4 regions of the Lysinibacillus sp. NPDC058147 genome follow, and region 3 is predicted to be linked to each of the others. Evidence: riboswitches for the same ligand, from Rfam matches in the RefSeq annotation. Region 3 holds a riboswitch; each other region holds the start of a gene.
What was found. Region 3 has a riboswitch for cobalamin ahead of ACFVT8_RS22850 (FecCD family ABC transporter permease). Riboswitches for the same ligand answer to the same signal wherever they lie in the genome.

Region 1 (3,196 bases), on a different contig from region 3:
ACCAGCAAATTTTGTGAATGAAGCCATAAAGCCTCCGACCTCAGAAGGGAAGGCAAGAGCTAATTGTACAGAAGTGACAACATATGTACCTAAATCACCAAGCATTGCTGCTAAAAAGACAGCGAGGGAAAATGATAGTCCCATTTTTTGTGAGCCCTTAAATACATAGTAAGCGATAATAGGGCCCATAATTGCCATAGAAAAGGTATTTGCACCTAATGTTGTAAGCCCACCATGTGCTAAAAGTAAAGCTTGGAATAATAACACGATTGTTCCGATAACACTCATTGCTAGTGGACCAAAAAGAACTGTTCCAAGCCCAACTCCAGTTGGATGCGAGCAACTCCCCGTTACAGAAGGAATTTTTAAGGCTGATAGCACAAAGGCAAAGGCACCTGATAGACCTAAAATCATTTTTGTTTCAGGATTTTCATCAATAGTTTTACGAATAGAACGTAATCCTAAAATAATAAATGGAATCGAAATGACCCACCAAAAAATCGCCCATTCGATTGGCAAAAAGCCCTCCATAATATGCATTGCAAATGCACGATTTGGCACGAATAAAAAGGCCAATAAAAAATAACTAAGCTTCCAACCTGAAAATTTCAAAAATCTCTCCTCCTAGCTTTAAAATTTTTCGAATTAGTATGCGAGCGATACAATTTCGCCATGGCGTAATTGCGTCCGGATTTAGAATTGTGCAAGCACAATTCATTCCTTTCAAAATCCGTGACATCCGCCGGAGGCTTTTTTTCATTCAGTGGTTTTTTGGCTCGGATGGAACCATATCTGTACTACCACTTTGAGAACTAATCTCTTCTGAATGAAAAAAAGCACTTTTCCGTAGTGGAAAAGTGCATAGCTAAAAAAAGCAAATAAAATTCTAATCTGCTAAGCCGCACACCCATCCTCGTAGGTTGAAACGATCACATATTTTTCGGCAGGTCTCCTGGCTTAAGTTCAATGTTTTATAGGCCTTCCCATCCTTTGGACAGTGACATTTTCTATAAAACTCCCTAGTACAGTGGCGGGACCGCGCCGGACTTGAACCGGCTTCCCTTTTAAGCGAAATGCTGAACAATTCGCACCGAAAAAAGTTGAAGTTGTGAGATTTCACGACAAAGTGTAACACGAATTTCCATATATATGCTATACTTTTTGTGAAAAAATTTTAAATTGATAGTCTATATCGAAAATTTAGATAAATATAAACTGGATATCGCGTTTTTTCTATGAAATTTTAAAAAAATTGTCACAAATTAAAAAAGAAATATTGAAATTTTAAAAAAATAAGCTATGATAGAAACAGTTTTTAATTACATAAATTCATATAAAACGTCCATAAGTGCTTGAATATTTTCAAGATAATAGGGAAATCGGTGAGAATCCGATACAGCCCCCGCTACTGTAATAGCTGATGAAATCGCGGATGCCACTAGTGAAAACTAGGAAGGCGCGAAAGTAAAAGGAAGCTTTAGTCAGGAAACCTGCTTATGTGATGATGCATGCAAACTTTTCGGAGGGAGAAGTTGAAGCGAGAGCGAGTACCTGTATATATTCGTTTTTATTTGGCTTCTACTAAACCTTTACTCTTCGTCTAGAGTAAAGGTTTTTCTTTTTCCTAAAAAGCAAATGAGGGGAGAAAAACTATGACAACTTGGAATTTAGAGGGGATGAAAACACATCTTTTTATTTGCAATGGTAGTAGCTGTATGAAAAAAGATGCTGAGGACATTACACAGGCAATCCGTGATGAAATACAGTTACTAGCGCTTGATAAAGAAATACATACGACAAGGACCCGCTGTAATGGCAGATGTAAGGATGCTTGTGTTGTCATTGCTTATCCTCAAGGGAATTGGTACCGAGTGCCGACAATGGAGCATGCGAGAGCACTCGTACAAGATTTGAATCATGAAGCGTTACATAATGAGCATGTTTTTACATTGCGTGAAGGTTCGTTACAGCGTACAGCGCAAACAACAGCCATTAAAGGCATTGAAAAGGTGAAAGAGGGGTAGCAAAATGGCGCAAAAAGGTAAGATTTTCGTAGTTGGCTTTGGCCCTGGAGACTTTAAACATATTACGACTCGTGCTGTGGAGGCACTACAACAAAGTGATATGATCATAGGCTATAAAACTTATGTTGAACTTATTCAGGATTTAGTTAATGCAAAGTCGATTATTAGTACTGGTATGACAGAGGAGGTTTCACGTGCACAGGAAGCGGTGCGTCAAGCAGAGGCTGGAAGTATCGTATCGGTCATTTCCAGTGGAGATGCCGGGGTTTATGGAATGGCTGGATTAGTGTATGAAGTATTAATCGAGCTAGGATGGACAGAAGCAACTGGTATCGAGGTAGAAATTGTTCCAGGTATTTCAGCTATTAATTCGTGTGCAAGTTTACTAGGTGCTCCGATCATGCATGACGCCTGTACCATCAGTTTAAGTGATCACCTAACACCTTGGAATTTAATTGCAAAACGAGTGGAAGCGGCAGCTATGGCGGATTTCGTTATTGCACTTTATAACCCAAAAAGTGGGCGTCGTACGAGACAAATAGTAGAGGCACAACGAATTTTATTGGAATATCGATCGCCAGATACGCCGGTTGGACTTGTGAAAAGCGCGTATCGTGACCGTCAGGAAATAACGATGACTACTTTAGCAGAAATGCTTGAACATGATATCGGCATGTTAACGACAGTTATTATCGGGAATTCAACAACATTCTTCTACGACAATAAAATGATTACGCCACGTGGTTATCAGCGTAAATATACACTTGGTGAGGAAAAACAACCGTTACGACCACACCAACGACTGAAGGAAGAAAATGAACCGTGGGCGATGAATCAAGAAACAGGAGCAGCGCGTAATGATTTTGCGACAGATCCTAATGCTAATCGTATTAAGCCCAGTTTAGCCATCAGACCAGAATCAAAGCCTAAAAAATCTTCACTTGAAATGGCGACAGCAGCTCTTGCAATGGTAAAGGGAACGAGCGCTCTTAAGGTAACGCCTAAGCTCGTTCAACAAAAAGTCGAATCTGTTTTTGAATTAGCTGTTAGCCCTGGGGTAGCCAATAAGTTTTTTACTCCTCAACAAATGATGACGTTGGCTGAAGTAGTAGGTGAGGAAGGAACGATGGAGTATACACCCGATCATCAAATTCATTTGAAGATCCCAACGT
Region 2 (3,196 bases), on a different contig from region 3:
CATTCAGTGTTGCTGATTCGTTTGCGAAGCTATGCGGGTCTGTTGGTGGACCATTAGTACGCCAAAAATTAATATCTACTTGATTATCCATCAATTTTTGGAGCCCTACCATAACATCAGCGCCTTCAAGATTTAGTTGGACGCCTATTTTTGCTAATTCTCCTTGCATTAATTCTGCCATAGGTTTTTGGATGGCATCTGTTGCAATATAGATTAAATCTAGTTTAAGAGGTTGCCCATTTTTAGAACGGATTTTATCACCTTTTTGTAATGTCCAACCTGCTTCATCTAATAACTGCTTGGCTTTTTCTGGACTGAATAGGATTGGTTTCAAATCAATATTGGCATACGGAATAGCATCCCAAAACAGTGTATTGGCAACTTTTTCTGTACCATGGGTAATGCTCTCAACCATTTGTTCTTTATTAATAGCGTATTGAATAGCCTGACGTACTTTTAATTCTGCTAATGGACCAGATTGTGTATTAAATAGCAATGCACGTGTAGATAAAGGTTCAGATATAGCCGTTTTGTATTTACCGCTATCTTTTAAGAAAGTGTAGTTATCTAAGCTAATAATGCCACGGCCATAAATTAAATCTAATTCTTCATTTTCAAATGCCAGTGACATAGATTCTGAATCAGGAATAATTTTCACTTTTACTTTGTCCACCAGTGGCTTTTCACCCCAATAATGTTCGTTGCGGCTAAAAATTGCGGATTCATCTTTTTTGTATTCGGTTAATACCCATGGACCTGTTCCAATCGGAGCTTTTATTCCTTTATTAGTTGCATCTCCCTCAGGGAATCCGTTATCCCCTAAAAAGCGGAATGGTCGAACAAACGCCAGTTCGTTTAATACAGGGTAATATGGTTCATCTAACTGTAAACGAATTGTATAGTCATCTTTTTTCACAACATCTACAATATGATTCACCATCCCCATCCAGGAGTGTGTTTCACGATCTGCTAAAACTGCATTAAAATTACGAATGACATTATCTGCATTAAAGGCTGTCCCATCAGAGTATTTGACATCTTTTCTAAGATGAAATATGTAAGTTTTTTTATCGTTGGAGATTTCCCAACTCTCTGCTAATTTCGGCGATATTGTCCCGTCATCGTTATATTCTACCAATGATTCATACACCATTGCTTGGGCAGTCATTTGGTTTGGTAGATAAGTATGCGGATTTAATGGCCCTATATCTAGTGGCCAGCCAATTGTTATCATTTTTCCTTCGTTATCTTTTGTTGTACTTCCATTACCTTCATTCGAGCTTGAACACCCTGCTAAAATGATTAACATCAGCAATAGAATGAAAGGTAATAAATTCTTTTTGAATAACATTATTTCTGCTCCTGTCTATTTATTGGTGCTAGAAAGACACAAAATACTTCTAATTTAAAACTCATAGCATTCGGGGAACGCCGCTAAAAGTGTAAATTGCGCCGCTAACTAAGCATATGAAGCCGCTAAAACCCGATATTCCGCCGCTAACCTTATTCGCACCTCACTTTGATGTAAACTACTATGTTTAGAAAAAGGCATAAAAAAATCCTTATTCAAATATGAATAAGGATAGAAAAACTCATCATTAAAAGCCTTCCATCCATCTCCCTATCTTTCGTAGCTCTACAATGAATCTAACTACAAGCAGGCATTCTGGCTTATGAATCTTCATTTTGCTTCACCTTCCCAAGTACTTACTCAGTGGTATTTGAAACAAAACTCCTCATTTACAGCTGCGGGACAGCATGGGATTTACACCCATTTTCCTTTTAATTGAGTGAAAAATTATTTCACTCAAACTTGTAATGATAATTATTAAATTTAGTAATAAACATAACATGCTTCAAAGACACACGTCAATTTTATTTTCTGAATATAATAAAGTTTTGAGATATTTAAAGGCTTTATTATAGTATATTCCATCATAAAAGCCATCTCACACTAGTGAGACGGCCCCATTTCTATTGTTGATGTTTTTTTACCATAGACTCTGTAAAAGCCTGAGATTGACCCTTTGGAATACTTAATGTTTGCCAATCAGTGCCCCTTAGTTGCTTTGCGATGTAAACAATTTGACCGACATGTTGTGAGTAGTGGGACATTTGTCTTTCGATAGCATCTATCACGGAATGCTGTTCTCCTCTTATCGTTACAAACCCTTGTAAATCAGCTTCCGTTAATCTTTGTAAAGCATTTAAAAATACTTGCCATCCCTTTTCCCATACTGTTATAACCTCTTCTTTTGTCTGAAGGCTATCAGTAAATTCATCATCACGATTTCTCGTTGCTTTCTCGCCATCTGTCGTTAGAAAGTCAGTCCATCTCGATATCATATTGCCACTAACATGTTTTACGATAACGGCAATGCTATTGGATTCCTCGTTAAAAGCCCAGTGTAGTTGTTCATGATCCAATTGTGAGAGTGTTTTATCACCTTGTTCTTTCACACTTTTAAATCTTTTTTGAACTACATTTAAATACGTTTGCGCTACCGTCATTGTTGAACCCCCATCCTCTTTTCTACTATTTTAATATAGACAGAATGAGATGTGCCAATTTGGTAACTAGTTGGTGACAAAAATTAAGTAATACTTACTAGAGGGTTTTAATCACCACTAATTTCTAAGCCTTCACCAATCGAGCTTTTACAGTCAGTTTATCTTCCACCTTATTTCTTTGCTTTCCATGAATTTAAGTGTGGGATAAATTCTCTTACAAGAGCAACCATTTTTTCTTGTGCTTCCTGTTGATCACCATTTAATTGATAGCCTATTTGATATACATAGCCATTATAATATGTATAAAACTCATTGGCTCTTGTATTCATTTGATAAATGCGCTTGTCTGTATCATTATAATTATAATATACATACGCGAAAAATTTATCTGGTGTCATCGCACGATAATACAAAGGATTCATAAAATTCAAACCTACATTCGTGATTTCCCCTGAAAAGTGCTGACTATCTTCCGTAACGTTATAGTTTCCTAAAGGATTATGATTTACATTTGTTACCGTCAAATTAATATATTGACGATCCACTCCAGTGAGAGACTTTTCTTTATAACTAAACTGAAATTGCTTTTGCAGGGTACCATCTTCCATCTCTGACGTTATAGCATAGACCTCCTGTGTATTTGATTTAAATGGAAGATTTTCAGGATCTATTAGATGGACAGCAT
Region 3 (3,196 bases):
ATTTCAATATGTATCAATCATGTAGTTTCTAAAGCTTGCTCCGTGAATTGCTCTGGGATATACATTAAATACGGTTTACCTGTAAGTGGATGTGTTTGTATATCGGCATAAACACCAAATACATCTTGTAATAATGCCGGTGTAAGTACTTCTTCTGGCGTTCCAAAACAAACAATTCGACCTTGCTGTAAAACATAAATTTGATCGCAATACATAGCTGCAATGTTTAAATCATGTATTGCAGCAACAACTGTTAAATGTAAGGTTTGGATTAAATCCATAAGCTGTAATTGATGCTGAATATCTAGATGATTCGTTGGCTCATCTAAAATAAGCACCTGCGCTTGCTGGGCGAGAGCACGAGCAACCATCACACGCTTTTTTTCTCCACCCGAAAGAGAGCTAAAGCTACGTTTCTCTAAATGAGCGATGCCTGTTTGTTTCAGTGCATTTTTTACAATTTGAAAATCTCGTTCTTGATCAAGCTCCAATAGTTTTTTATGAGGTGTTCTCCCCATACTCACTAAATCATGCACTGTAAAATCGAATAAAACTGGTGTTTCTTGACTCACAACTGCTAAATTTCGAGCAATGCTTTTACTCGATTGCTTTAAAATATCCTGTTCATTTAGTAATACTGTTCCACTTTCTGGCTTTAATAAACGATACATATTCTTTAATAGCGTTGACTTCCCACTACCATTAGGACCAATTAGCCCAACAAATTGCTTGTCTTTTATTTGAATACTTACTTCATGTAATATACGTGCATCAGAAATGGAGAATGATACTTGTTTCGCTTCTAATGTCATATGCTTTAATCTCCTTCACCGAATGAATAATTGTTACTACGTAGCAACCAAATAAAAAATGGACCACCGCAAAAAGCCGTGATAATTCCAATTGGCATTTCCTCAGGAGCAATTAAAATTCGAGCAATTGCATCTGCCCAAACTAAGAAAATCCCCCCTAATAATGCACTAATCGGTATGACATATTTATGGTTTGAACCTACAATTAGCCTTACAATATGTGGAATGATTAAGCCGACAAATCCGATTGAGCCACTTACAGCAACAATCACACCCGTTAATAATGAAACTACTAAAATAAGCTGTATACGAAATTGTTGTAAGTTAACTCCTAATGTGACTGCTGCTTCTTCCCCCAGCAGTAATAAATTTAAGCTTCGATAGTGGAGCCATAACAAGGCAAATACTACAATAAAAATAATAGTTGGGATTAAAAGATTACCCCATTTAGCACCAGCTAAGCTTCCTAGCATCCAAAACATGACCGCCTTCATTCCGCCCTCTTGTTTTGACATCATTAAAATAAAGTTTGAAATAGCAGATAAAATAAAAGACACTGCCATCCCTGAAAGTAAAAGTCGAAAGACAGAAATTCTACCTCCAACGCGTGATAAGAAGAAAACTAACCCCATTGCCGTAAGAGAACCTAAAAATGCAGATACAGAAAGTGCATAAGCTCCTAAAAATGAAAAAGCACCTAAAATGATGACGGATGTAGCACCAACCGTCGCTCCAGAAGAAATCCCCAAAATATATGGTTCTGCAATTGAATTACGAACAAGTGCTTGAATGGCTGCTCCAGCAATTGCTAAACCTGCTCCTACAATAGCAGCGAGTAATACTCGCGGAGCTCGTATTTGCCAAATGATAATTTCCTGTGAGCGACTCCAATCTTCTTCTATTGAATTTTGTATTATTGGGATTTTAGAAAGGATCACTTTCCATACATAAAATGGGGTAACAGAAACCGATCCAACCATTATCGCAATTGTCATTGAAATGATAAGTACTAGAAAAAGAGTCATTGAGAGTAGCATAAATTTTTTATTCATATGTTTATTAACTCCTATTATTAAAGATCAATTTTTCCTTGGCGTAATTGTTGTTGCTGCTGTCGTTTACTTTCGGGACAAAAAGAAGCATTGAATGAAGATAAATGAAACAAAAAAGGGTATTCTATGCAAACACGCATAGAAATACCCTTGATAAAACAACATCAGAAAGATTTCCTTCTACTATTGTCCGTAATTGCTTTCATCCACGTGGGCATTACAGGAATTACTAATTGGCAGGTCTCCTGGCTTCGAATCAATGTTACTATGATTGCCTTCCCATCCTAGAACAGTGGCTAAATCATCATAGAACTCCTCTTTACAGTTGCGGGACAGCGTCGGATTTGCACCGACTTCCCTTTTAAGTGACACATTGTACAAGATGTCACACCATTAGCATCGAATATTTAAAATTATGACGATTCTATCATATATTTTAATAGTTAGTCTATAACTAACAATGATTTATCAAGTTAAGTAGGGAAAATCACTTTGTGTTAACTATATATAATTATCAAGTTGACACAAAATCATTATTTTTTTACACTACTATTATCAACATTACTTTTTAGGGGTGAAATAATGACAACAATTGCAGAACATACTCATCACAAATTAAGAACAGTCGATATTGCCTATATTGGACTATTTTCAACATTGATGATGATCGGAGCTAATATTACGTCCATTGTACCTTTCATGATGGTTGGTGGAGTACCTATCACATTGCAAACATTTTTTGCTATTTTAGCAGGGCTTATTCTTGGTAGTAGAAAAGGGGCACTCGCTTGTACTGTTTATATGTGTATCGGTTTAGCAGGTGCACCTGTATTTGCTCGATTCAACGGAGGCTTTGGACAAATAATAAGTCCTACATTTGGTTTTATTGTCTCTTTTATAGTAGCTGCATTTGTCGCGGGGCTTATTGTAGAACGCAGTGGGACGAAGAAAAGCTATGTAGTTGCAGCATTAGTTGCTACAGCTATTAATTATTTACTAGGAACAAATTGGATGTACTTTGCCTATAAGCTATGGGCTAGTGCTACTGATGCTTTCACTTATAAGGTAGCATGGCTTTGGATGATGCCCCCTTTACCAAAAGATATTATTTTAGCTGTATTTGCAGGTATTTTTGCATACCGCCTTCAAAAAGTGTTAAAAATAATTCCAATTAAATAAAGAGATACAAAAACTGTCCAAAAGTATATAGCATACTTAATTGGACAGTTTTTGATTCATCACCAAAATTTGTTGATAACTTTTGCTATGCAAATAGTTGATTGTAGTGGAGACTGGGCGACTTCTCGGGGATTAGCAATAGAGGAACGAAAG
Region 4 (3,196 bases), on a different contig from region 3:
CATAATATGTACATGAATTTCTTGAAATTTTTCATGCCACAGCACACGTAAAGATGGTTCTTCTGCTTCAAGTGTGCGGAAAATTTTTAATACTTCCTTTATATGTTGATCGCCTTCATATTGTACTTTTGCCTGTAAAGTCGGTACTAATTCATAGGGCTTCGGGTTACTTGAATAACCAATGATATCTCCGATGTTTCCCTCGCTAATCCCTTTAACTGCGAAAATCTCTCCAGCTTCTACTTCTTGAGCGGTATCATAACGGCTACCATTGTATAGGCGAATTTCAGTCACTTTTTCTGTTGCATCTCCAAAGAAAAATTCATCTCTCACATGCAATGTGCCCTGCAATGCCTTTAAAAAAGTTAAGCGTTGATGTCCATCATGACGAATTTTAAACACCTCACCTTGGAACGGGGCATCATTAAGAAAATTTGTTTCTGTAAGTAGGGGAAGCTGAGCTAGAAATTCTTTTATCCCAATATCTTTCAAGGCAGAGCCAGAAAAACATAGAAAGGCCTTTTCCTGTTTAACCATTGTTTGTAAATGAGTAAGGGAGCTAGAGCTATCCAATGTCTCATTAAGAAAAGCATCCAGAAGCTGTTCATCACGTTCAGCGATCCACTCCATTATGTGAGTTGATACAAAGTCGGGGCGGAGCGGTTCATCTACGAACAGTACATCCTCAGAGCAATCCTTTTGAAGCTGTGCCATAACGGTTTCAACATCTGCACCTTCACGGTCAATTTTATTGATAAAGAAAAAGGTTGGGACGTGATATTGGCGTAAAAGTTGCCACACTGTTTCGGTATGACCTTGTAGTCCTTCAACTGCACTAACAATTATAATGGCATAATCCATAACCCGAATGGCACGTTCCATTTCCGGCGAGAAATCGACGTGTCCAGGTGTATCAATTAACGTATATGTATCGTTTCCAATCGTCATGCGACCTTGCTCCGCAAAAATCGTAATGCCCCGCTGACGCTCCAGTTCATGGTTGTCTAGAAATGTATCCTGGTGATCCACTCGTCCACGGGCTTGAATACTGTTTGTATGAAAAAGCAACTGCTCAGAAAATGTTGTTTTTCCTGCATCTACGTGTGCGAGTACTCCAATTGTTACATGCATAAAAAATCCTCGTTTCTATTAATTCATTTATCAACATTGTAACAGAATTGGAATGAAAAATATTTCGTTTAAAAATCGTTAGTGTTTATGTCGGAATAGTGTTAATATATTTATGATTATAATTTTTTAATATTTTCGGAGATTGTGAATCTGCTAATCTTTCGATATCAATTACAATTAAATAAAAACGACGTATTGGTGCAAATGATTTTGTCATTTGCTTAAAAGGGAAATCGGTGCAAATCCGATGCTGTCCCGCAACTGTAAATGGGGAGTCTATACGAGATGCCACTGTAGCAACACTATGGGAAGGCGTATAGATGATGAACCTAAGCCAGGATACCTGCCAATATATATTTTTTACTTAAACCACGAGGATGGAGATAGTGAACGGTTGAAGAACCTTTCTTTCGCTATGCTAACCTCTTGGAAACAAGGGGATTTTTTTATGCCCTTTTCTAGAAACCTAACTCGGGAGCAAAGAAGTCTAATGATTTCTTTTTATATATTTAACAACAAAGGAGAAGAGGACATGAAGAAATGGAAGCACGTATGGCTTGTCTTTGTAATAGCATTGATCGCTGTACTAGGCGCGTGTAACGCAAAGGACAAACCAGAATCTGCAGCAAAAGGTGAGAAGGTAGAGCCATCACAAGCTGCAACGACAGAAATAACAATTGAAAATAATGGAACAACACAAGTATATAAAGAAGCACCGAAAAAAGCGATTAGCTTAAATCAACACGTAACAGAAATTATGTTGGCTTTAGGTTTAGAAGATTCAATGGTAGGGACTGCATACTTAGATGATAAAATTTATGAGCCTCTACAAGCTGCCTACGATAAAGTACCTGTATTAGCTGAACAGTATCCCACAAAGGAGCAGGTTATTAATGCTGAGGCAGACTTTTTATACGGTGGTTGGAAAAGTGCCTTTGGAGAGAAAGGTGTCGGTACACCTGAAGAACTTGAGGCATTAGGGATTCACACATATTTACATACTGCCTCAAATATGACGAAACCTACTTTAGATGATATTTTCACAGATATTCGAAATATAGCGAAAATTTTCCGCGTTGAGGATCGTGGTGAAGTTTTAATCGAGAAAATGACAAAAGATGTAGATGAAGTACGTGCAAAATTACCACAAGAAGGGAAAGAACTGCGCGTATTAGTGTTTGATAGTGGTGATAAAGATGTCTTTACTGCTGGACAAAACTTTATGAACGAGCTTGTAACGATGGCTGGCGGTAAAAATATTTTTGGTGATGTTGAATCCGGTTGGACTACGGTATCTAAAGAGGATGTAGTAGAACGAAATCCAGAAGTTGTTGTTGTCGTTGATTACGGTGAAACAACGGCGGGAGAAAAAATAAATTTCTTAAAAAATGATCCAGCCTTAAAAGAAACGGAAGCAGTAAAAAATGAACGATTTGTAATCTTACCGCTTTCTGCTGCGTCAGAAGGAGTTCGTGCTGCAGAAGCCATTCAAGTATTAGCAAAAGGCTTCTATCCTGATAGCTTTAAAAACTAAAAAAATCTGGGCTAGCGTTTTGCTAGCTCCTTTTTCATAAGGAGAAGTATTTATGAACGCATTCCGTACGAATATACCGGACAAAACCTTTGAAAAGCTAAACAGTAATGGAGATTTTACACGTCTTGCCATAAGCCCAGGTATTATTAATAAGCATTACACTCCCTTACAATTTCAAACAATAGCGAAGGTTGTAGGGGAAATAGGTGCAATCAAATACTCAGCCTCTTACAGCATATTATTATCTATTCCAACAGTAGATGTAGCAAATACTATTGAGGAGTTAGAAGAGGCTGGTCTGTATGTGGCAAAGCAAGGGCCGATTGTGTCGATGAAGGCTTGTGACTTTTGTGATGGTGATAAGATGGAGGCAGCACCGATTACTGAACAGCTATATCATTCAATAGAAGGAATAACAGTCCCTACAAGATTACGCTTAAACGTCAATGGCTGTGCCTCTGCCTGTTATAATGCGGTGTATGATGACATTGGGCTTGTTTATCAAAAGGAAAGCTTTGATGTCTATTTAGG

Region 1: another riboswitch for cobalamin. It lies ahead of ACFVT8_RS03980 ((2Fe-2S) ferredoxin domain-containing protein); the one in region 3 lies ahead of ACFVT8_RS22850 (FecCD family ABC transporter permease).
Region 2: another riboswitch for cobalamin. It lies ahead of nikA (nickel ABC transporter substrate-binding protein); the one in region 3 lies ahead of ACFVT8_RS22850 (FecCD family ABC transporter permease).
Region 4: another riboswitch for cobalamin. It lies ahead of ACFVT8_RS07945 (ABC transporter substrate-binding protein); the one in region 3 lies ahead of ACFVT8_RS22850 (FecCD family ABC transporter permease).

The regions. Positions count from the first base shown of each region.
Region 1 is NZ_JBHVUJ010000001.1:823,684-826,879, forward strand. It holds gene ACFVT8_RS03975 (energy-coupling factor ABC transporter permease) at 1-612, opposite strand, end outside; cobalamin riboswitch at 926-1,110, opposite strand; cobalamin riboswitch at 1,330-1,513, shown strand; gene ACFVT8_RS03980 ((2Fe-2S) ferredoxin domain-containing protein) at 1,653-2,024, shown strand; gene cobJ (precorrin-3B C(17)-methyltransferase) at 2,029-3,196, shown strand, end outside.
Region 2 is NZ_JBHVUJ010000004.1:396,195-399,390, reverse strand. It holds gene nikA (nickel ABC transporter substrate-binding protein) at 1-1,351, opposite strand, end outside; cobalamin riboswitch at 1,640-1,832, opposite strand; gene ACFVT8_RS14670 (DUF1572 family protein) at 1,975-2,511, opposite strand; gene ACFVT8_RS24575 (hypothetical protein) at 2,682-3,196, opposite strand, start outside.
Region 3 is NZ_JBHVUJ010000013.1:29,187-32,382, reverse strand. It holds gene ACFVT8_RS22855 (heme ABC transporter ATP-binding protein) at 18-812, opposite strand; gene ACFVT8_RS22850 (FecCD family ABC transporter permease) at 818-1,864, opposite strand; cobalamin riboswitch at 2,082-2,274, opposite strand; gene ACFVT8_RS22845 (biotin transporter BioY) at 2,447-3,043, shown strand.
Region 4 is NZ_JBHVUJ010000002.1:518,604-521,799, reverse strand. It holds gene ACFVT8_RS07950 (GTP-binding protein) at 1-1,131, opposite strand, end outside; cobalamin riboswitch at 1,311-1,496, shown strand; gene ACFVT8_RS07945 (ABC transporter substrate-binding protein) at 1,664-2,665, shown strand; gene ACFVT8_RS07940 (precorrin-3B methylase) at 2,718-3,196, shown strand, end outside.